One region of the Streptomyces sp. VTCC 41912 genome, then DNA from elsewhere that is predicted to be linked to it. Evidence: riboswitches for the same ligand, from Rfam matches in the RefSeq annotation. Region 1 holds a riboswitch; each other region holds the start of a gene.
What was found. A riboswitch is a leader RNA that binds a small molecule or an ion and turns the genes downstream of it on or off. The one in region 1 is predicted to bind thiamine pyrophosphate.
Positions count from the first base shown of each region.

Region 2: it holds a riboswitch for thiamine pyrophosphate, as region 1 does, so the genes downstream of both, ACJ6WD_RS12390 (thiamine ABC transporter substrate binding subunit) here and thiO (glycine oxidase ThiO) in region 1, are expected to answer to the same signal.
Region 3: it holds a riboswitch for thiamine pyrophosphate, as region 1 does, so the genes downstream of both, thiC (phosphomethylpyrimidine synthase ThiC) here and thiO (glycine oxidase ThiO) in region 1, are expected to answer to the same signal.

Region 1 is NZ_JBJMAB010000011.1:249,780-256,618, reverse strand. It holds gene pknB (Stk1 family PASTA domain-containing Ser/Thr kinase) at 1-1,234, opposite strand, end outside; gene ACJ6WD_RS19000 (MerR family transcriptional regulator) at 1,428-1,838, shown strand; gene ACJ6WD_RS18995 (thiazole synthase) at 1,835-2,677, opposite strand; gene thiS (sulfur carrier protein ThiS) at 2,686-2,886, opposite strand; gene thiO (glycine oxidase ThiO) at 2,952-4,184, opposite strand; TPP riboswitch at 4,182-4,294, opposite strand; gene ACJ6WD_RS18980 (NAD(P)/FAD-dependent oxidoreductase) at 4,438-5,697, shown strand; gene ACJ6WD_RS18975 (Rv2175c family DNA-binding protein) at 5,799-6,164, shown strand; gene thiE (thiamine phosphate synthase) at 6,273-6,839, shown strand, end outside.
Region 2 is NZ_JBJMAB010000006.1:233,509-240,347, reverse strand. It holds gene ACJ6WD_RS12400 (ABC transporter ATP-binding protein) at 1-147, opposite strand, end outside; gene ACJ6WD_RS12395 (ABC transporter permease) at 148-1,812, opposite strand; gene ACJ6WD_RS12390 (thiamine ABC transporter substrate binding subunit) at 1,851-2,927, opposite strand; TPP riboswitch at 3,032-3,151, opposite strand; gene rlmN (23S rRNA (adenine(2503)-C(2))-methyltransferase RlmN) at 3,186-4,298, opposite strand; gene ACJ6WD_RS12380 (phosphatidate cytidylyltransferase) at 4,466-5,608, opposite strand; gene frr (ribosome recycling factor) at 5,608-6,165, opposite strand; gene pyrH (UMP kinase) at 6,341-6,839, opposite strand, start outside.
Region 3 is NZ_JBJMAB010000003.1:161,306-168,144, reverse strand. It holds gene ACJ6WD_RS06160 (IclR family transcriptional regulator) at 329-1,105, shown strand; gene ACJ6WD_RS06155 (SsgA family sporulation/cell division regulator) at 1,210-1,632, shown strand; gene ACJ6WD_RS06150 (YibE/F family protein) at 1,765-3,102, opposite strand; TPP riboswitch at 3,173-3,329, shown strand; gene thiC (phosphomethylpyrimidine synthase ThiC) at 3,324-5,108, shown strand; gene ACJ6WD_RS06140 (hypothetical protein) at 5,229-6,110, opposite strand; gene ACJ6WD_RS06135 (metallophosphoesterase) at 6,321-6,839, opposite strand, start outside.

The sequences.
Region 1 (6,839 bases):
CCTGCACCGACTTCTGCGCCTCGGCCTGCGTCATGTCCAGCACCGCCGGGACGTGGGTGAACTGGCCGACGTTGATGTACCAGAGGCCACCACCGACGCCCAGGACCAGCAGCACCGCCGCCACGATGGTGGCGATCCGCCGGTGCCGCAGCCGCCCGCCGGCCGGTGCCGCGTGCGGTGCGGGCGGGGGCCGCAGCCGGGTGGTCCGGCCGTCCGGTGCGGCGTCCGCCGGCGGCACCTCCAGCCGACTGGTGCGGTTCAGCTCCGCCCCGGCCTCGACCGGCAGCGCGAGCTGGACACCCGCCGGGCGCGGTATCACGTCGGTCCGCTCGTCGTCGCTCGCCGCCGCCTCCCTGGCCTGCGGCGGGACCACGTCGAGCTGGACGTCGGTCAGCCGGGCGCGGGCCGAGCGGGCCCGGGCGAGCAGCGCCACCGCGTCCTGCGGGCGCTGCTCGGGGGCGCGGGCGGTGGCCGCCGCGACCAGCTCGTCCAGCTCGGGCGCCAGGCCCGGCACCAGCGCGGAGGGCGGGGTGACGTCGTCGTGCAGGTGGCTGTAGAGGATCTGCGCCGCGGAGCCGCCGGTGTGCGGCTTGCTGCCGGTGAGCATCTCGTAGAGCACCACGCCGCAGGCGTAGACGTCGACCCGGGCGTCCGCGGTGCCGTGCTCCATCTGCTCGGGGGCGAGGTAGGAGACGGTGCCCAGGACCGAGCCGGTGGAGGCGGTGGTGTGCGTGTCGACCGCGCGCACCAGCCCGAAGTCGGCGACCTTGACCCGGCCGTCGTCGCCGATCAGGACGTTCTCCGGCTTCATGTCGCGGTGCACCAGGCCGGCGCGGTGCGCGGCCCCCAGCGCCGCCAGGATCGGCTCCAGGATGTCCAACGCGGCCCGCGGCTGGAGGGCGCCGCGCTCGCGCAGCACGTCGCGCAGTGTGCAGCCGGCGACGTACTCCATCGCCAGGTAGACGTAGGTGCCGTCGGTGCCCTGGTCGAAGACGCCGACCACGTTCGGGTGGGAGAGCCGGGCGACGGACTTGGCCTCCCGGATGAAGCGGTCGACGAACGCCCCGTCCACGGCCAGGCTCGGGTGCATCACCTTCAGCGCGAGCACGCGGTCCAGCCGGGTGTCCACGGCCCGGTAGACGGTGGCCATGCCTCCGGCGGCGATGCGCCCCTCGACGCGATAGCGACCGTCGAGCAGCTGGCCCACGAGGGGGTCCTGCAACGTCGTATCCACGGCAGACGAGTCTACGAGCCCGCGCCGACAGCCCCGACGTCCCGGCCGCCGCCAAAGGGGAACGCAGCGGAACCGTGACAAGGGGGGCGGCCGGAACCGGTCCGGCACGGAATAATCCGGACCCGGCCGTGGTCGCACCCGAAGGGGTGGCGCCCGCGGCCCCGACGCCACACCGCACCACAGGGGGGATCCGATGACGACGTTGCAGATCGGGGCGCTGGCCCGGCGGACCGGCACCACCGAGCGCCTGCTGCGCTACTACGAGGAGCAGGGGCTGCTCAGCCCCGCGCGGACCGCCGCCGGCTACCGCGTCTACCAGGAGGCCGACGTCGACCAGGTCCGCCGCATCCGGACGCTGCTGACCTCCGGGCTGAACACCGCCACCATCGCCCAGGTGCTGCCCTGTCTGCGCGACGACGACGGCCGGCTGGTGCCCACCTGCCCGCAGCTGGTCGGCGAGCTCCACCGGGAGCGGGCCCGGCTCACGGGCTCCATCGACGCCCTGACGGCCTCCCGGAACCTCCTCGACGAGGTGATCACCGCGGCCCCGCCGGAGCTCACCGCCCAGCTCGCCGGGGCGACCGGGCCCGCGGACACGCCCTAGAACGCCGGGCGCTCCGGGTCCAGCTCCGCGACGCCGTCGGTGGGCGAGGACGCCAACGCGAAGTGGCGGCGCGGGATCCGACCGGCGCGGTGCGCCAGCCGGCCCGCCTGAACCGCGTGCCGCATCGCCGCCGCCATCAGCTCCGGCTCCTGCGCGCGGGTCACCGCCGACGCCAGCATCACCGCCGCACAGCCCAGCTCCATGGCGAGCGCCGCGTCCGAGGCGGTGCCCGCGCCGGCGTCCAGGACGACCGGGACGCCCGCGCGCTCGGTGATCAGCTGGAAGTTGTGCGGATTGCGGATGCCGAGGCCGGAACCGATCGGCGAACCGAGCGGCATGATCGCCGCACAGCCCACGTCCTCCAGCTTCCGGGCGAGGACGGGGTCGTCGTTGGTGTACGGCAGGACGACGAAACCGTCGTCCACGAGGGTCTCGGCGGCGTCCAGCAGCTCCACCGGGTCGGGCAGCAGGGTCCGCTCGTCGGCGACGACCTCCAGCTTGACCCAGTCGGTGCCGAGCGCCTCCCGGGAGAGTCGGGCGGTGAGCACCGCCTCGCCCGCCGTGAAGCAGCCGGCGGTGTTCGGCAGCACCCGGATCCCGTTGCGCCGGAGCACGGACAGCACCGAGCCCTGCACGGTCGGGTCCAGCCGCCGCATGGCGACCGTCGTCAGCTCCGTGCCGGAGGCCAGCAGCGCGCGCTCCAGGACGCCGAGGCTGGGCGCGCCGCCGGTGCCCATGATGAGCCGGGACCGGAACGCGGTGCCGGCGATGGTGAGCGGGTCGGCGTCGGGGCCGGGCGCCGCGACGGCGTCCGCCCGTTCCACTGCGGTGTCGGTCATGACGGTGATCAGCCTCCCTGCACGGCGGTGAGCACTTCGACGCGGTCGCCGTCGCCGAGCGCGGTGGTGGACCACTGGGTGCGCGGCACGACGGTCTCGTTGACCGCGGCGGCCACCCCGGCCGACGCGCGGGACAGCGTGGCGACCAGCCGGTCCAGGGTCAGCCCGGCCGGGATCCGGCGGGCCTCCCCGTTGACGGAGACGGACACCGTGGGGCCGGCGGGGGCATCGGGGGCGACGGGGCCGGCAGGAGTACCGGGCGTACCGGGGGCGCTCATACGGGCTGCTCCTCAAGGGCACGGACGCGCTCGGCCCCCAGGGTGGCGGGGGAGAAGCGCGTAGGGGAGAAGGGGCGGGCCTCTTCCGGGACGGTTCCGGTGGCCAGCACCTCGGCCAGCACGTCACCGGTGACCGGCGTCAGCAGTACGCCGTTGCGGAAGTGGCCGGTGGCCAGGTGAAGACCGGGCAGCCCGGTCGGGCCGAGCAGCGGTGCGTTGTCGGGGGAGCCGGGACGCAGCCCGGCGAGGCTCTCGACCAGCGGCAGTTCGGTGAGGCCCGGGAGGAGTTCGTGGGCGTCCCGCAGCAGCTCGTAGACGCCGCCCGCGGTCACCGTGGTGTCCCAGCCCAACTCCTCGCTGGTGGCGCCGAGGACCAGTTCGCCGCTCTCCCGGGGCACCAGGTAGAGCGGGTTGCCGCGGACCACGGCGCGCACGGTGCGGGAGAGGAACGCCTGGCCGCCCGGGAGCCGGTCCGGTAGCCGCAGCCGCAGCACTTGCCCCTTGACGGGCCGCACCGGCGGCCGCACGGCCTCCGGGACGCCCGCCAGCAGCCCGCTGCGACTGCCCCCGGCCAGCACGACCTGACCGGCCGCCAGCCGCGTCCCGTCGGCGAGTTCGGCGCCCGTGGCGCGCCCCCGGGCGGTCGTCAGGCGCTCCGCCGCCGTCCGGTGGAAGACCACCCCGGCCCGTTCGCACGCGGCCAGCAGGGCGCCCGCCAGCCGCCGCGGATCGACCTGGTGGTCACCGTCCACCCGGAGGCCGCCGCGCACCCCCGGGGCGAGCATCGGCTCCAGGCGCCGGCACTCGCGCCCGGTCAGCCACTGCGAGTCCAGGCCCGAGCGGACCTGGAGGGCGTGCAACTCCCTCAGGTGGGCGCGGTCGTCGGCGTCCAGCGCGACGGCCAGGGTGCCGCACCGGCGGTAGCCGATCCGCTGCCCGCTGGCCTCCTCCAGCTCTTCCGCGAAGCGCGGATACCGCTGTGCCGAGGCCAGGTTGAGGCCCAGCAGGGTCTCCTCGCCGTAGTGGAGCTCGGTGACCGCGGCCAGCATGCCGCCCGCGACGAACGCCGCGCCGCCGCCGGGCGCGGGGTCCGCCAGCGCGACCCGCAGCCCGCGGCCGGCCGCCCGCCAGGCGGTCACCAGCCCGATGATGCCGCCGCCGACGACCAGCACGTCGGGGTGCCGGTCCGCGGGCCGCGACGGGTCCGTTGGTGTGGTGGATGGATGCATGGGCGTCCAGCCCCTCCCTTCGCCGGCATGACCCGGATCAGGTTCGTACGGTCGGAGGCCGGCCAGCCTCCCTCTCAGCCCGGTCCGTCCGGGCTCCCGCGAGTGCGTGCGTCCGCCACCCTAATACGGGTCGCGACGCGTCGTAAGGGAGCGCCCGGGGGCCGGGCCCGGCCGTCACGGGGCGTGACGCTGTGTCAGAGATCTCCTTGCGCGCTGCTGCGGGCCGCGTCGGGTGCCGTCCTAGAGTGAGCGGGTGAGCGAGCAGAGCAAGTCTCCCCAGGACCCTGACCGCACGCCGCGCGTGGTGATCGTCGGCGCCGGGATGGCAGGTGTGCAGACCGCCGTGGCCCTGCGCGAACAAGGCTGGCGAGGAGCGATCGCGCTCCTCGGCGACGAGCCGCACCAGCCCTACGACCGGCCCCCGCTGTCCAAGGCGGTGCTGCTCGGCAAGGCCGACGGCTCCGCGTTCGACATCGACTTCGCCAGTCTCGGCATCGACCTCCACCTCGGCCGCCGGGTCACCGCGCTGCGCCCCGAGGAGCACCTCGTCGAGACCGACCGGGGCCCGGTCCGCTACGACTACGCGGTCCTGGCGACCGGCGCCGAACCGATCCGGCTGCCCGGCAGCGAGGGCCGCCCCGACGTGCACCTGCTGCGCACCCTGGACGACGCCGAGCGGCTGCGCCCGGTGCTCGCCGCCCAGCACCGGATCGTGGTGGTGGGGGCCGGCTGGATCGGTGCGGAGTTCGCCACCGCCGCCCGCGAGGCGGGCTGCGAGGTCACCGTCGTCGAGGCCGCCGACCATCCGCTGGCCGGCGCCCTGCCCGCCGAGGTCGCCGGGCACATGACCGGCTGGTACGCGGACGCCGGGGCCGACCTGCGCACCGGGGTGCGGGTCGACTCCGTCGCGCCCGGCGCGGTGACCCTCGCCGACGGCACCGCACTGCCCGCCGACGCCGTCGTCGTCGGCATCGGCGCCCGGCCCGCCACCGGCTGGCTGGCCGGTTCCGGCGTCGCCCTCTCGCCCGCGGACGGCTCGGTGCAGGCCGACGAGCGGCTGCGCACCTCCGTTCCCGACGTCTACGCGGTCGGCGACTGCGCCTCCTTCCCGTCGGCCCGTTACGGCACCCGGCTGCTGGTCCACCACTGGGACAACGCCCTCCAGGGGCCCCGCACGGTGGCCGAGAACATCGCCCGCGGCGCCGCCGAGGGCGTGGTCTACGACCCGGTGCCTTACTTCTGGTCCGAGCAGTTCGGCCGGTTCGTGCAGTACGCCGGCCACCACGGGGACGCCGACGAGCTGGTCTGGCGCGGTGATCCCACCGGCGCCGCCTGGTCGGTCCTCTGGCTCCGCGGCGACGGCGCCGGCGGAGCGGGACGGCTGGTCGCGCTGCTGGCCGTGGGGCGCCCGCGGGATCTGGCCCAGGGGCGCCGGCTCATCGAGCGGGGCGCCCTGCTCGACCGGGAGCGGGCGGCGGACGCCGCCGTTCCGCTCAAGTCGGCGGTCCGCTGACCCGCTGCGCGGCCCCTTGCCGCCCACCCGGCGGGGGACACGCGTTGCCCGGCGGCGATGCCCGGGTACCGGCTGTCAGTGGGAGGTGGCAGGCTTGTCCTGTGACCGAGATTGACGCAAAGATCGATGGACTCGTTCCCGCCTGGCTCACCCTCCCCGACATCGCCGAAGAACTCGACGTCGAGGTGACCCGCGTGCGGCAGCTGGTGAAGGAGGGCCAGCTGATCGCGGTGCGCCGCGGGGAGAACCGCGTGCTCCAGGTACCCGCCGAATTCATCCAGGACGGCAAGGTCGTCAAGGGACTCGTCGGGACGCTGACGCTCCTGCGGGACGACGGCTTCGCCGACGAGGAGATGCTGGAGTGGCTCTTCACCGCCGATGACACCCTGCCCGGTACCCCGGCGCAGGCGCTGCGCGAGAATCGCGGCACGGAGGTCAAGCGCCGGGCCCAGGCCCTGGCCGTCTGACGCAGCCGCGTCCCGCAGCAACCGCACCCACATCCGCAACCGCATCCACGCGGCGTACGGACCGGTTCCGGCCGGTCCGTACGCCGCCGACGAGGGGGAAGCCGCCCGATGACCACCGTTCGACAGGCCCTGTCCGACGCCCGGCTCTACCTGTGCACCGACGCGCGCACCCGGCAGGGCGACCTCCCGCAGTTCCTGGACGCGGTGCTCTCCTCGGGCGTGGACATCGTGCAGCTGCGCGACAAGGGCATGGAGGCCGGCGCGGAGCTGCGCCACCTGGAGGTCTTCGCGGACGCCTGCCGACGGCACGGCACGCTGCTCGCGGTCAACGACCGCGCGGACGTCGCCCACGCCGCGGGCGCCGGGGTGCTCCACCTCGGCCAGGGCGACCTGCCGGTCCCCGCCGCCCGCGCCCTGCTCGGCCCGGAGCCGCTGATCGGCCGCTCCACGCACGCCGAGGCCGAGGTGGACGCCGCCCTCACCGAGCCCGGCGTGGACTACTTCTGCACCGGCCCCTGCTGGCCGACCCCGACCAAGCCCGGCCGGCACGCCCCCGGCCTGGACCTGGTCCGCTACACCGCCGCGCGGAACCCCGAGCGCCCCTGGTTCGCCATCGGCGGGATCGACGCCGGCAACCTCGACGAGGTGCTGGCGGCCGGCGCCCGTCGGGTGGTG
Region 2 (6,839 bases), on a different contig from region 1:
GGGGCCGAGGACGCAGACGATTTCGTGTGCGGCGACGAACAGGTCCACCCCGTCGAGCGCGGGATGCGCGCCGGGCGTGCCGAAACTGACCGTGACGCTGTCCAGGCGCAGCATTTCCGATGCCGCGGTCCGGGCCTGTGCCGTCATCTAGAACTCCCCGGAGTGGTCGGTGCGGATGCGCTCCAGGGCCAGCAGGGCGCCCGCGCACACCACCATCAATATGGTCGACAGGGCCATCGCCTGGCCGTAGTTGAACTCGCCCGCGCGGCCCAGCAGTCGGGTGACGGCCACCGGCAGCGTCGGCTGGTCCGGCCGGGCGATGAAGACGGTCGCGCCGAACTCACCGAGCGACACCGCGAAGGCGAAGCCCGCCGCGACGAGCAGCGCCCGCCGCACCATCGGCAGGTCCACCTCGCGCCAGACCTGCCAAGGCGAGGCACCGAGGACCGCCGCCGCTTCCCGCAGCCGCCCGTCCACCGCCCGCAGGACGGGCAGCATCGTGCGGACCACGAACGGCACACCCACCAGGGCCTGGGCGAGCGGGACCAGCCACCACGAGGCCCGCAGGTCCAGCGGCGGCTTGTCGAGGGTGATCAGGAATCCGAAGCCGACGGTCACGGCAGAGACTCCGAGGGGCAACATCAGCAGTCCGTCGAAGCCGCGCAGGAGCCGGGTGATCATCGGCGTCCGCCCGGACGGGCCGGCTGCCGGCCGGGAGCGGGTGAGTGCGGCCGCGGCCAGTCCTCCGACCAGGAGGGCGATCGCGGTGGCTGCCGCACCGTAGGCGAGGGAGTTCCAGAGGGCGTCGAGGGGGGCGACGGCGAAGGTGCTGTCGGCGGACGCCGCATCGTGCAGCGTCTTGTAGAAGACCAACCCGTAGCCGTCCGGGCCGGCGAAGGATTGCTCGACGAGTACGGCGAGCGGCAGGACGAGCAGCACCGCGATGACGGTGAGGGTGCCCCACAGCAGCGCCCACTGGCCTGCGCCGTGCGGACGACGGGCGGTCCGGGAGGCGTCGACGAGCCGCAGGGTGGATTCGCGGCGCCGCACGGTCCAGGCATGCAGCGCCAACAGTCCCAGTACGGCCGCGAACTGGATCAGGGTGAGCACGGCGGCGGTCGGCAGGTCCAGGAAGTCGGCGGTCTGCCGGTAGATCTCCACCTCCAACGTGGAGAAGGTGGGTCCGCCGAGGATCTGCACCACTCCGAAGGAGGTGAAGGTGAAGAGGAACACCATCAGCGCCGCGGCGGCCACCGCCGGCCCGAGCGCGGGCAGCGTCACCTTCCGCCACGCCGCGAACCGTCCGGCGCCCAGGACCCGGGCCGCCTCCTCCTGACGCGGGTCGAGCTGGGACCAGAGCCCGCCGACGGTGCGGACGACGACGGCGTAGTTGAAGAAGACGTGGGCCAGCAGGATCGCCCACACCGAGGTGTCCAGCCGGACGCCCCACAGGTCGTCCAGCAGCCCGCCCCGGCCGACCAGCGCCAGGAAGGCGGAGCCGACGACGACGGTGGGCAGCACGAACGGCACCGCCACCACCGCCCGCAGCAGTTGTTTGCCGGGGAAGTCGAAGCGGGCGAAGACGTAGGCGCCGGGCAGCGCGATCAGCAGCGTCAAGGCGGTCGAGGCAGCGGCCTGCCACACCGTGAACCACAGCACGTGGAGGACGTCCGGATCACCGAGCACGGCGCCGAAGCGGCCGAGTTGCCACTGCCCGCCGTCCTTCAGCCCCCGGCCGACGATCACGGCGACCGGGTAGGCGAAGAACACCACGAAGAAGACGAACGGCACGACCATCAGGCCGAGCCGCACCGCCGTGGTCCGCGCGGTCCCCCGTTGCCGGGTGCGGGCTACTTCAGAACGAGCGAGGACCACTGCTTGACCCACTGGTCACGGTTCTTGGCGATCGTCTCGGGTGCGAGGGTCGCCGGCTTGTCGATCGTGACGCCGTAGCGGGTGAACAGCTCCGGCTCCTTGGCGTCCTTGCGTGCCGGGTTGACGAACATCTGCAGCGGCATGTCCTCCTGGAACGTCTTCGACAGGAGGAAGTCGAGCAGCGCCTTGCCGCCCTTCTCGTTCTTGGCGCCCTTGAGCAGGCCACCGAATTCGATCTGCTGGAAGCAGGTGCCGGTCGCGACGCCGGTCGGGGCCTCCTTCGGGGCGGGGTTCTTGCCCATCACTTCGGCGGGCGGGCTGGAGGCGTAGGAGACCACCAGCGGCTTGTCCCCCTTGCCCTTGCCGGCCGCGGAGCCCGAGAAGCGCTCGTTGTACGCCTGTTCCCAGCTGTCGACGACCTCGACGCCGTTGGCCTTGAGCTTCTTCCAGTAGTCCGTCCAGCCGGCCTCGCCGTGGGCGGCGATCGTGCCGAGCTGGAAGGCGAGTCCCGGGGAGGAGGTGGCGGAGTTCTCCGTGACGAGCAGGCCCTTGTACTGCGGCTTGAGCAGGTCGTCGAAGGTCTGCGGCGGCGCCAGCTTGTGCTGGGTGAAGTAGGCGCGGTCGTAGTTGACGCAGATGTCGCCGTAGTCGAGGGGCGTGACCCGGTGGCCGTCCTTGTCGAGCTGCAGATCAGCCGGGACGCTGTCCAGGCCCTTGGCCTTGTAGGGCGTGAAGAGCCCGGCGTTCAGCCCGCGCGAGAGCAGGGTGTTGTCGATGCCGAAGAAGACGTCGCCCTGCGGGTTGTCCTTGGAGAGGATCGCCTTGTTGACGGCTTCGCCGGCGTCCCCGCCCCTGAGCACCTTGACCTTGTAGCCGCTCTCCTTCTCAAAGGCGGCCAGGACGGACTTGGAGGCGTTGAACGAGTCGTGGCTGACGAGCGTGACGGTCTTGGCGTCGGCGCTGCTGTCGCCGGCGCTGCCGCATCCGGCGAGTGCCGTCATGCCCGCCGCGGCGGCGAGCGCTGCCGCGGTGATCCTTCTGGTGGTGCTCACTGATTTCCTCCTGGCTGGCCAGGAAGAGACGCGGCCCCGCCCGGTGCCCGCTGCGTTCTTCATCGGAAGACGTTCGGCAGCGGGCGGTGGGCAGGGCGCAACAGCATGAGTGACGACCGAACTTCCTACCCGGAATGACCCGGGCGAGGTTCAAGGGTCTGCGGCGTCGTAGGGCTACGACGTGTCCGCACTCTCAGCGCTGTGGCGCTCCCCTGTCGGAATGTGCATTTGTTCGACGACACCGTACCAGCGGGTGGCTCAGCGCTCCGAGGCCGCAAGCTGTCCGCAGGCGCCGTCGATCTCCTGGCCCCGGGTGTCCCGCACGGTCACGGGCACGCCGTGCGCCTCGATGGCCCGCACGAACGCCAGCTCGTCCTCGGGCCGCGAGGCGGTCCACTTGGAGCCGGGCGTCGGGTTGAGCGGGATGAGGTTGACGTGGACGCGCTTGCCCTTGAGCAGCCGTCCCAGCAGGTCACCGCGCCACGCCTGGTCGTTGATGTCGCGGATCAGGGCATACTCGATCGAGACCCGGCGGCCGGACTTCTCGGCGTACTCCCACGCCGCGTCCAGCACCTCGCGTACCTTCCAGCGGGTGTTGACGGGCACGAGGGTGTCCCGCAGCTCGTCGTCGGGCGCGTGCAGCGACAGCGCGAGCCGGCACTTGAAGCCCTCGTCGGCGAACCGCAGCATCGCCGGGACCAGCCCGACGGTGGAGACGGTGATGCCGCGCTGGGAGAGGCCCAGCCCGTCCGGCTCGGGGTCGGTCAGCCGCCGGATGGCGCCGACCACCCGCTTGTAGTTGGCGAGCGGCTCGCCCATGCCCATGAAGACGATGTTGGACAGCCGTGCCGGTCCGCCGGGCACCTCGCCGTCGCGCAGCGCCCGCATCCCGTCGACGATCTGGTGCACGATCTCGGCGGTGGAGAGGTTGCGGTCCAGGCCGGCCTGGCCGGTGGCGCAGAACGGGCAGTTCATGCCGCAGCCGGCCTGCGAGGAGATGCACATGGTGACCCGGTCCGGGTAGCGCATCAGGACGGACTCGACGAGGGTGCCGTCGTGCAGGCGCCACAGCGTCTTGCGGGTGGTGTCGTCGTCGCACGAGATGTGCCGCACCACGGACATCAGGTCCGGCAGCAGTTCGGCGGCGAGCTTCTCGCGAGCCGCCGCGGGGATGTCGGTCCACTGGGCGGGGTCGTGCGCGTAGCGGGCGAAGTAGTGCTGCGACAGCTGCTTGGCGCGGAACGGCTTCTCGCCGATCGCCGCCACCGCCTCCCGGCGCTCGGCCGGGCTGAGGTCGGCGAGGTGCCGAGGTGGCTTCTTGGCGCCGCGGGGGGCGACGAACGTCAGTTCTCCCGGGGCCGGGCGTGCCATGGGCGGAAACTCCTCTGTGCGACGAGGTCGGGCGGCTTCTGCCGACGCGTGACCGGGGTCCGGACGGGCCGGAACCGGGAGACCTCACGGATCGTCCCCGCGGTCGCGGGGACGGAAAGGGCGCGCCGCGAACGAGCGACGCGCCCTCCAAGGGTAACCGGCGACGCTCAGCCCGATCCCACGAAGATCACGAACAGCAGCCAGACGACGGGAGCGGTCGGCAGCAGCGAGTCCAACCGGTCCATGATGCCGCCGTGACCGGGCAGCAGGGTGCCCATGTCCTTGATGCCCAGATCCCGCTTGATCATGGATTCGCCGAGGTCACCGAGGGTGGCGCTGACCGCGACCGCGAGGCCGAGCAGCAGTCCCTGCCACCAGATGCCGCCCTTGATCAGGAACTGCATGCACAGCGCGCCCGCCACCATCGCGAAGAGCACCGCCCCGACGAGTCCCTCGCGGGTCTTGCCGGGACTGATCCGCGGCGCGAGCTTCTTCCTGCCGAAGCGCCAGCCGACCGCGTAGGCGCCGGTGTCGCTGACGACCGTCAGCAGCAGGAAGGTCAGCACCCGCTGCGGCCCGTCGTCCTCGGCCGCCAGCATCAGCGCCACGAAGGTCGCCAGGAAGGGGACGTAGAAGGCCGCGAAGATGGCGGCCGTGACGTCCCGGAGGTAGTTCTGGGGTGCCTCGGTCATCCGCCAGACGAGGACGGCGAGCGCGGTGAGCGCCATCGCCACCCAGGCGCCTTCGGCACCGCGCACGTACCCGGCGACGACCATCGCGGTGCCGCCCAGCGCGAGCGGGACCATCGGCACCCGGATGTCCTTGCGCTCGGCCAGCCGCGAGGTCAGTTCCCACAGGCCCACGACGACAGCGAGCGCTATGACACCGATGAACACCGGCTTGTAGACGAAGAGCGAGGCGAGGATGACCACGCCGAGCCCGACGCCGACCCCTATGGCGGCGCGCAGGTTGCGCCCCGCGCTCTTCTTCTGCGGTTTCACTGGGTCACTGTCGGACCCGGGGAGCGAGGTGGGCATGGGCTCCTGCGGCCTGTCGTCGCGGAACAGGGGGCCGCTCAGGCGAGCAGCCCCCCGGTCGTCCGAGATACCCCGGATGTCCCGATGGTCGTCCTGGTGTCCGCCCGGCTCGGGCACGAGGGGCATGGGCCGAGTCTGCGTCGCGCCGCCTCCGTCGTGCACGGGACCCGCCGGGACGGGAGGCGCCGCCCCGCGCAGCGAGGCGGCCGGTCCGTGATCGGGCGGTCCCCACTGGCCGGAGCCGGGCGGGGTCCCCCAGGATGACTCGTTCATCAGACCTCTAGGAGCTCGGATTCCTTGTGCTTGAGGAGCTCGTCCACCTGCGCGACGTACTTCGCGGTGACGTCGTCGAGCTCCTTCTCGGCGCGGCGCACCTCGTCCTCGCCGGACTCCTTGTCCTTGACCAGCTTGTCGAGCGACTCCTTGGCCTTGCGACGCACGCTGCGGATCGAGATCTTCGAGTCCTCGGCCTTGTTCTTGGCGACCTTGATGAACTCGCGGCGGCGCTCCTCGGTGAGCTCCGGGAACGTCACACGGATGATGTTGCCGTCGTTGCTCGGGTTGACGCCGAGGTCCGAGTCACGGATCGCCTGCTCGATGTTGCGCAGCGCGCTCTTGTCGAACGGGGTCACCACGGCCATCCGCGGTTCCGGAACCGAGAACGACGCCAGCTGGTTGATGGGCGTCATGGCACCGTAGTAGTCCGCCACGATCTTGTTGAACATCGCCGGGTGCGCACGCCCGGTGCGGATCGCGGCGAAGTCCTCCTTGGCGACCACGACGGCCTTCTCCATCTTCTCCTCGGCTTCGAGGAGGATCTCTTCGATCACCACTTGCTCCTGGTCTTATCGGTAAGAAGCAGAGCCTCGCCCCTGCCGCGCGTCTTCTCCTGCACGGTGTCCGACCGGCAGGCGGTTGTCCATCCCCGTACCGAGGTCTTCCCACGACCGGGGGTTGCCGCCCGTACGGGCCGACGCCCCTACGGAATCACGGCAGTTGAGGCCGTCAGGCCCGGGTGTTCTGATCGCTGACGAGCGTGCCGATCTTCTCACCCTTCACCGCACGCGCGATGTTCCCCTCGGCGAGCAGTTCGAACACGAGGATCGGGAGCTTGTTGTCCCGGCACAGCGTGATGGCGGTGGCGTCGGCGACCTTCAGGTCGCGGGTGATGACCTCGCCGTATTCGAGGGCGTCGAACTTGACCGCGTCCGGGTTCTTCTTGGGGTCGGAGTCGTAGACCCCGTCCACGCCGTTCTTCCCCATCAGCATGGCCTCGGCGTCGATCTCCAGGGCGCGCTGGGCGGCGGTGGTGTCGGTGGAGAAGTACGGCATGCCCATGCCGGCGCCGAAGATGACGACCCGGCCCTTCTCCAGGTGGCGCACCGCGCGCAGCGGGATGTACGGCTCCGCGACCTGGCCCATGGTGATCGCCGTCTGGACGCGGGAGTCGATGCCCTCCTTCTCCAGGAAGTCCTGGAGGGCCAGGCAGTTCATGACCGTGCCG
Region 3 (6,839 bases), on a different contig from region 1:
CGAGGATCGGAATCCGGCCCACCTGCGGTTCTCGCACCGGTGGGGTGCACGGCGTTCCGCCTGCTCACCAAGAGTGTGTACCTTGCTTCGTAGCGTCATCGAGGCCGGGCGTGCCGTCGATACGGGGGCAACTCCCCGACTTTCGGCTCCCGTTCCGGATCGCCCGGGCTACAGTGCGGACGCAGGCGTCTTCCGGACGGTGATGTTCCGGAAAATACCGAGCGATCGGGCCGGAGTCGTGCCGGCCGTCCGGGGAGGCGCACGGCCGCGGGGAGCGGATCCCGCGGTCCGGGCCACGGGGCCATGGCACTCGGACCTGGGGGTTGCGTTGGCGATCGGCAACGACGAGTCCGGCTCGCACCCCACCCTGATCGGGTCGGTGCAGCGGGCGCTGCGACTCCTGGAGGCGGTGGCCGCGCACGCCGACGGTGCGCCCGCCAAGCAGCTGGCCAGGGAGGCCCAACTCCCCCTGCCCACGACCTATCACCTGCTGCGGACGCTGACCCACGAGGGCTATCTGCGCAGGGAGAACGGCGTCTTCGTCATCGGCGAGGGCGCCGAGTCCATCGGTCGGGCGGGGGCCCGGCGCCGGCAGCGCCGACAGTTGGCCGACGCGCTCGCCGTGGCGGGCCGTGAACTGGGCGCCGCCGTCTACTTCGCCGTCTACCGCGAGGGGGAAGTGGAGGTGGTGGCGATAACCGCCGACCCGGCGCGACCGCCCGTCGAGGAATGGGCCGACTTCCGTTCCACCGCCCACACCCACGCGATCGGCCAGTGCCTTCTCTCGCAACTCGACGAACCGACCAGGAAAGAACACCTGTCCCGTTATCCGGTGCAGTCGATGACGCCCTTTTCGGTGCGTTCCGAAGGTGATCTACTGAATCGGCTGGCTACGGTGCGTCGCGGCCAGGTCGCCTACGATCGCCAGGAATATGCCCTGGGCACGGTGTGTTCGGCGATCCCGGTCCGAGTCGGCTCGGCCGCCGCGACGCTGGCGGTTTCTCTTCCTGCGACGGAAGTGCACCGATTGCAAGCAGTTACGGAGCGACTACGGAAAATGGCGGAGAGGGTACTAACGACACTCGCCTTCTCTATCAGTATCTGAAAACTCACTCCTTGTGATCTGCCTGCATGTGACCGACGATGGCGTCAATAGGGCTTCCGGGGATGATTCCCGGCCATCTCCGATCAAGTGCGGGGCAGTGGTTGATGAACGACACGGTTCAGGCAGAAGTGATCATGAGCTTCCTCGTCTCGGAGGAGCTCGCCTTCCGGATCCCGGTGGAGCTGGAATTCGACAGCGCCGATCCCTACGCCGTCCGGCTCACCTTCGATCTCCCCGGAGACGCGCCCGTGACCTGGGTGTTCGGCCGTGAGCTGTTGCTGGACGGGCTGACCCGGCCGGCGGGCGAGGGCGACGTCCGGGTCGAGCCGTCCGCCCCCGAGCACCTCAGCGACGTCTACATCAGCCTTCAAGTCGGCCCCGAGCGGGCGCTGTTCCGGGCCAGCGCGCCGCCGCTGATCGCCTTCCTGGACCGCACGGACCGGATCGTCCCGCTCGGCAAGGAGGAGGTCTGCGACACCCTGGAGGCCGCGCTCGACCGGATCCTCACGGAGGCTCCGGCCGGCTGAGCCGCCCGCCCCGGCCCCTCTCCCCTGTTCCCCTGCCCTCGCCGCCCGGCCGTCGGCCGCCCCGCCCTGTTGCGCCCCGTCCGTCACCCGCACCGTCCCCTCGCACCGGCCGGCCCCGTGGCCCGCCCGCCGTCAGTGCTTCCGGCGCCGTCCGCGCGCCGCGCGTCGCCCACCGCGTCCACCGACGGCCGCCGTCCGCCCCGACCCGTCCGGCGCCGGTCGGTCCGCCGAGACCACCAGGGCCGCCAGCAGCGTGGTCACCGGCACCGACGCGACCAGCCCGATACTGCCCACCAGGGTGCGGACGATCTCCTCCGCGACGACTTCGCTGCCGGCGACCCGCCCCACACTGCTCTGCGCGATCGAGAACAGCAGGAGCAGCGGGAGCGCGGCGCCCGCGTAGGCCATGACGAGCGTGTTCACCACCGAGGCGATGTGGTCCCGCCCGATCCGCATCGCCGCGCCGTACAGCTTGCGCCAACCCACCGTCGGATCAGCCTCCTTGAGCTCCCAGACCGCGGCCGTCTGCGTCACCGTCACGTCGTCGAGCACCCCCAGCGAACCGATGATGATCCCCGCCAGCAGCAGACCGCGGATCTCGATGTTCGGGTACAGCCCGTGCACCAGCCCGGTGGTGTCGTCCGTGTTGCCGGTCAGCAGCGCCCAGTGGGTGAAGATCGAGCCCAACAGTGCGATGAGGAGGAGCGAGGCGAGGGTGCCGAGCACCGCCACCGACGTGCGGGCCGTCAGCCCGTGGCACAGGTAGAGCGCGATCAGCATGATCGCGCTGCCGCCGACCACCGCCACCACCAGCGGATCGGAGCCCTGGAGGATCGCCGGCAGGATGAACAGGGTCAACAGGCCGAAGCTGGCCGTCAGCGCCACCAGCGCGAGCACCCCGCGCAGCCGCCCGATGATCACCACCGCGAAGGCGAAGATCGCTGCCAGTACCCACATCGGCACCGTGCGATCGACGTCGGTCACCGCGTACTGAAGCTCCCTCGGAGCCTTGGGGGAGTAGGAGACGATGACGTCCTGTCCGGTCGTGTAGTGCCGTGGGGCGTCCGGCGTCACCACCGTCTGGAAGGTCCGGCCGGCGTTCTCCCCCGTGGTGACCTTGATCGTCGCCTGTTCGCAGGGCTTGCCGCGGGACGCTCCGCCGGCCGGTGGCTGGCCCCCGGGCGTGGTGGGCTGCGGCTGCTGCTCGGCGTGCACCGCCGCGCAGTCGACCTCCTCGACCTTGGTGACCCGGGCCTTCTCGGTGGGCTGGTCGAAGCCCACACCGGACGGTTTGTGGGGCGGCGCGCCACCGGGCCAGAGGACGAGCAGACCGACCGCCACCGCGGCCGCGAACGGGATCAGGACGGCGGCGATGACCTTGCGCAGATGGCGGGACACCGGTGCGGCCGGCCCGTGGCCGTGCGCGTGCGCATGGCCGGCGGTGGCGTGCTGGGTTTCGGGAGGGCTCACCGCCCGATCATTGCAAGAACCCGTGGGCCCCCTGTTCACACCGACGCCTCGGCCGCTACCGTGGTGGCACCTTTGCAATCGCGGGAGCTCGGAGCACCGGGCTGAGAGGGCGCTGACCTCCGTCCCAGCGGTGTTTCACGTGAAACACCGGATGACGGAAGCCGCTGCGTCGACCGCCGAACCTGTTACCGGGTAATGCCGGCGTAGGGAGTTGGGTCTACATGACTCTGCAGGATGCACGCACGCCTGAAAACGGCTCGGCCGACGGCGAAAAGCCGCAGATCGGCTGGCACAAGGGCTACGTTTCCGGATCGCGTCCGGACCTCCGGGTCCCGGTCCGGCGGGTGCACCTCACCAACGGCAAGGACGTGACGCTCTACGACACGTCAGGGCCGTACACCGATCCCCAGATCGAAACCGACGTTCGCCGCGGTCTGGCGCCGCTGCGCGAGAACTGGATCATCACCCGGGGCGACACCGAGGAGTACGCGGGCCGCCCGATGCGTCCCGAGGACGACGGGATCAAGCACACGTCACCGCGCGGTGGCCTGCGCAACCTCGACGCGGTCTTCCCCGGCCGGCCGCGCCAGCCGCGTCGCGGCCGGGGCGGCACCCCGGTCTCCCAGCTCGCGTACGCCCAACGTGGCGAGATCACCGCGGAGATGGAGTACGTCGCCGTCCGCGAGAACGTCTCCCCCGAGTTCGTGCGGGACGAGATCGCGGCGGGCCGGGCGGTGCTGCCGGCCAACATCAACCACCCGGAGATCGAGCCGATGATCATCGGCAAGAACTTCCTGGTGAAGGTGAACGCCAACATCGGCAACTCCGCGGTCACGTCGTCGATCGAGGAGGAGGTCGAGAAGATGACCTGGGCGACCCGCTGGGGCGCCGACACGGTCATGGACCTCTCCACCGGCCGCAACATCCACACCACCCGTGAGTGGGTGCTGCGCAACTCCCCCGTCCCCATCGGCACCGTCCCCCTCTACCAGGCGCTGGAGAAGGTCGACGGCAAGGCCGAGGAGCTGACCTGGGAGATCTACAAGGACACCGTCATCGAGCAGGCCGAGCAGGGCGTCGACTACATGACGGTGCACGCCGGCGTGCTGCTCCGCTACGTCCCGCTCACCGCCAACCGGAAGACCGGCATCGTCTCCCGCGGTGGCTCGATCATGGCGGCGTGGTGCCTGGCGCACCATCAGGAGTCCTTCCTCTACACGCACTTCGAGGAACTCTGCGACATCCTCGCCGCCTACGACGTCACCTTCTCCCTCGGTGACGGTCTGCGTCCCGGCTCCATCGCGGACGCCAACGACGAGGCGCAGTTCGCCGAGCTGCGGACCCTCGGCGAGCTGAACACGATCGCCAAGCGGCACGGCGTGCAGACCATGATCGAGGGCCCGGGCCACGTCCCGATGCACAAGATCAAGGAGAACATCGACCTCCAGCAGGAGATCTGCGAAGAGGCCCCGTTCTACACGCTCGGCCCGCTCACCACCGACATCGCGCCCGCCTACGACCACATCACCTCGGGCATCGGCGCCGCGATGATCGCCTGGTGGGGCACGGCGATGCTCTGCTACGTCACGCCCAAGGAGCACCTGGGCCTCCCGGACCGCGACGACGTGAAGACCGGCGTCATCACCTACAAGATCGCGGCCCACGCGGCGGACCTCGCCAAGGGACACCCCGGCGCCCAGGAATGGGACGACGCGCTCTCCGACGCCCGCTTCGAATTCCGCTGGGAGGACCAGTTCAACCTGGCCCTCGACCCGGACACCGCCCGCGCCTTCCACGACGCGACGCTGCCCGCCGAACCGGCCAAGACGGCCCACTTCTGCTCGATGTGCGGGCCGAAGTTCTGCTCCATGAAGATCTCCCAGGACATTCGCCGCGAGCACGGCGGTGCGCTGGCCGCCGACGCCGACGCCGCGGCCGGAATGGCGGAGAAGTCGCGGGAGTTCGCGGCGGCCGGCAACCGCGTCTACCTGCCGATCGCGGACTGAGCCGACGGGACCGACCGGGAACGGCCCGAAGACGTGCGGCGCGTGCGTCTTCGGGCCGTCCGCCCGTTCGTCAACGCGGCCGGGCACCGCGGGGCACCAACGCGGGCGTCCGCGCGGCAGCTACTCCGGCCGGCGTTCCGGCCCCCCGTAGTCGGGGCTGGTGAAGTCCGGGCTGGAGTAGCGGGGGCGGGACCAGGAGGCGTCGGTGTCGCGGCTGCTGAAGCGGGGACGGGTGTAGCCGAGCGTGGGGGTGCGGCGCTCCTCGGCCGGTGCGGGGCGGGGCACGTACCGGACCGGATCGTCCTCGGGGTCGGCCGCGGGATCGGCCAGCGCCTCGCGCAGGAAGGGCAGCAACCCGCGGTCCAGGAGGGCCTGCCGCCAGGCGTCGTGGGCGCTGTCCAGCGCGGCGGCCCGCTCCTTGGCCGCCGTGTCCCGGGCCGTGCCGTTGCGCAGCGCGGTGACGACCACGCAGCCCATGGCGACCAGTGCCCCGGCGGCGGCCAGCCCTGCGAAGACCCAGCCGACGCTGATCAGGGGCCGGGAGACGGCCGGGTCCGGGTCGACGGCGCGCAGCACGTAGCCGATGACGAGGAAGAGGACGGCCGCGATGCCGGCGAGCACCGGCACGAGGACGGTGGCCATCGCGGCGAGCCCGAACCCGGCAGGATCGGACTCCGGCTCGTCGTCCGCGGTGGCCGGTCCGGTGCGTTCGTCAGAGGTCTGGTCCGCCGACGGACCGCCACCTCCGGCGCCGGACGCGGCGGTCGACGGGGCGCGCAGCTCGGTGCGCAGCCGTATGAAGCGTTCGTATTCGGCCGTCGCGCAGGCGGCGATCGCGCTGGTCGCGCTGAGCGCCATCATGCGCAACTGCTCGCTGCTGAGCCGGTTTCCGGCGGCAGCGGCGAGATCGTCCGGGCGGTTTTCGGCGGTGCGCAGCGCCTCATCGAGGATCCGCGCGAATTCCGCGCGGTCCTCGTTCAGCAGGTGCGGAGCGCTGTTCATGTGGATCCCCCGAAGCTCCGTAGGGCCGTACGGGCCGGCCGGGGGCCGGGCGCCGGGCGGAAACGGAGGAGAGCCTGCTACGGATAGACCGATGGTAGAGCGCCGCCGGCGCGGGGTGACAGAGAGTTTGCGGAATTTGCCTGATGCCGCGACCGATTCCCGTCCTATCTGATAACAGGTCGGGACGGCATCGGACCGTCGGAGGAACCGTCAGCCCGCCAACGGGAGTTGGCAGACCAGCAGCTTTCCGGCCATCGTGACACCGCCGTCCATCGCGATGGCCAGACCGTCCGCGTAGACGTGCGGGCCGTCCACGGCGACGCCGTCGTCCTCGCCATCCTCCGCGCCGACCTCGCCCAGCAGGTACGGGATCGGGCTGTGGCCGTGCACGACGCGGTTGCCGCCGTAGGCGTCGAGCAGTTCGCGCACGGCCTGCGCGCCGGCCTCGTCGCGGAAGGCGAACCGCTTGGTGAACTTGCGGAAGAGGTCCCAGACTTCGTCGGCGTCGCTGCGCGTCAGCACGTCGTGGACGGTGTCGTTGACCTCCTCGATCGACGCGCCGTATTCGAGGTAGGCGGTGGTGTCGGAGTGCACGAGCAGGTGCCCGTCCTCCTCCATCACGGCGTCCAGGCGGGCCATCCACTGGAGGTGGTGGTCCTCCAGGCGGTCCATGTCGTTCTTCTGGCCGCCGTTGAGCAGCCACGCCGCCTGGAAGGAGGCGGTGCCGGC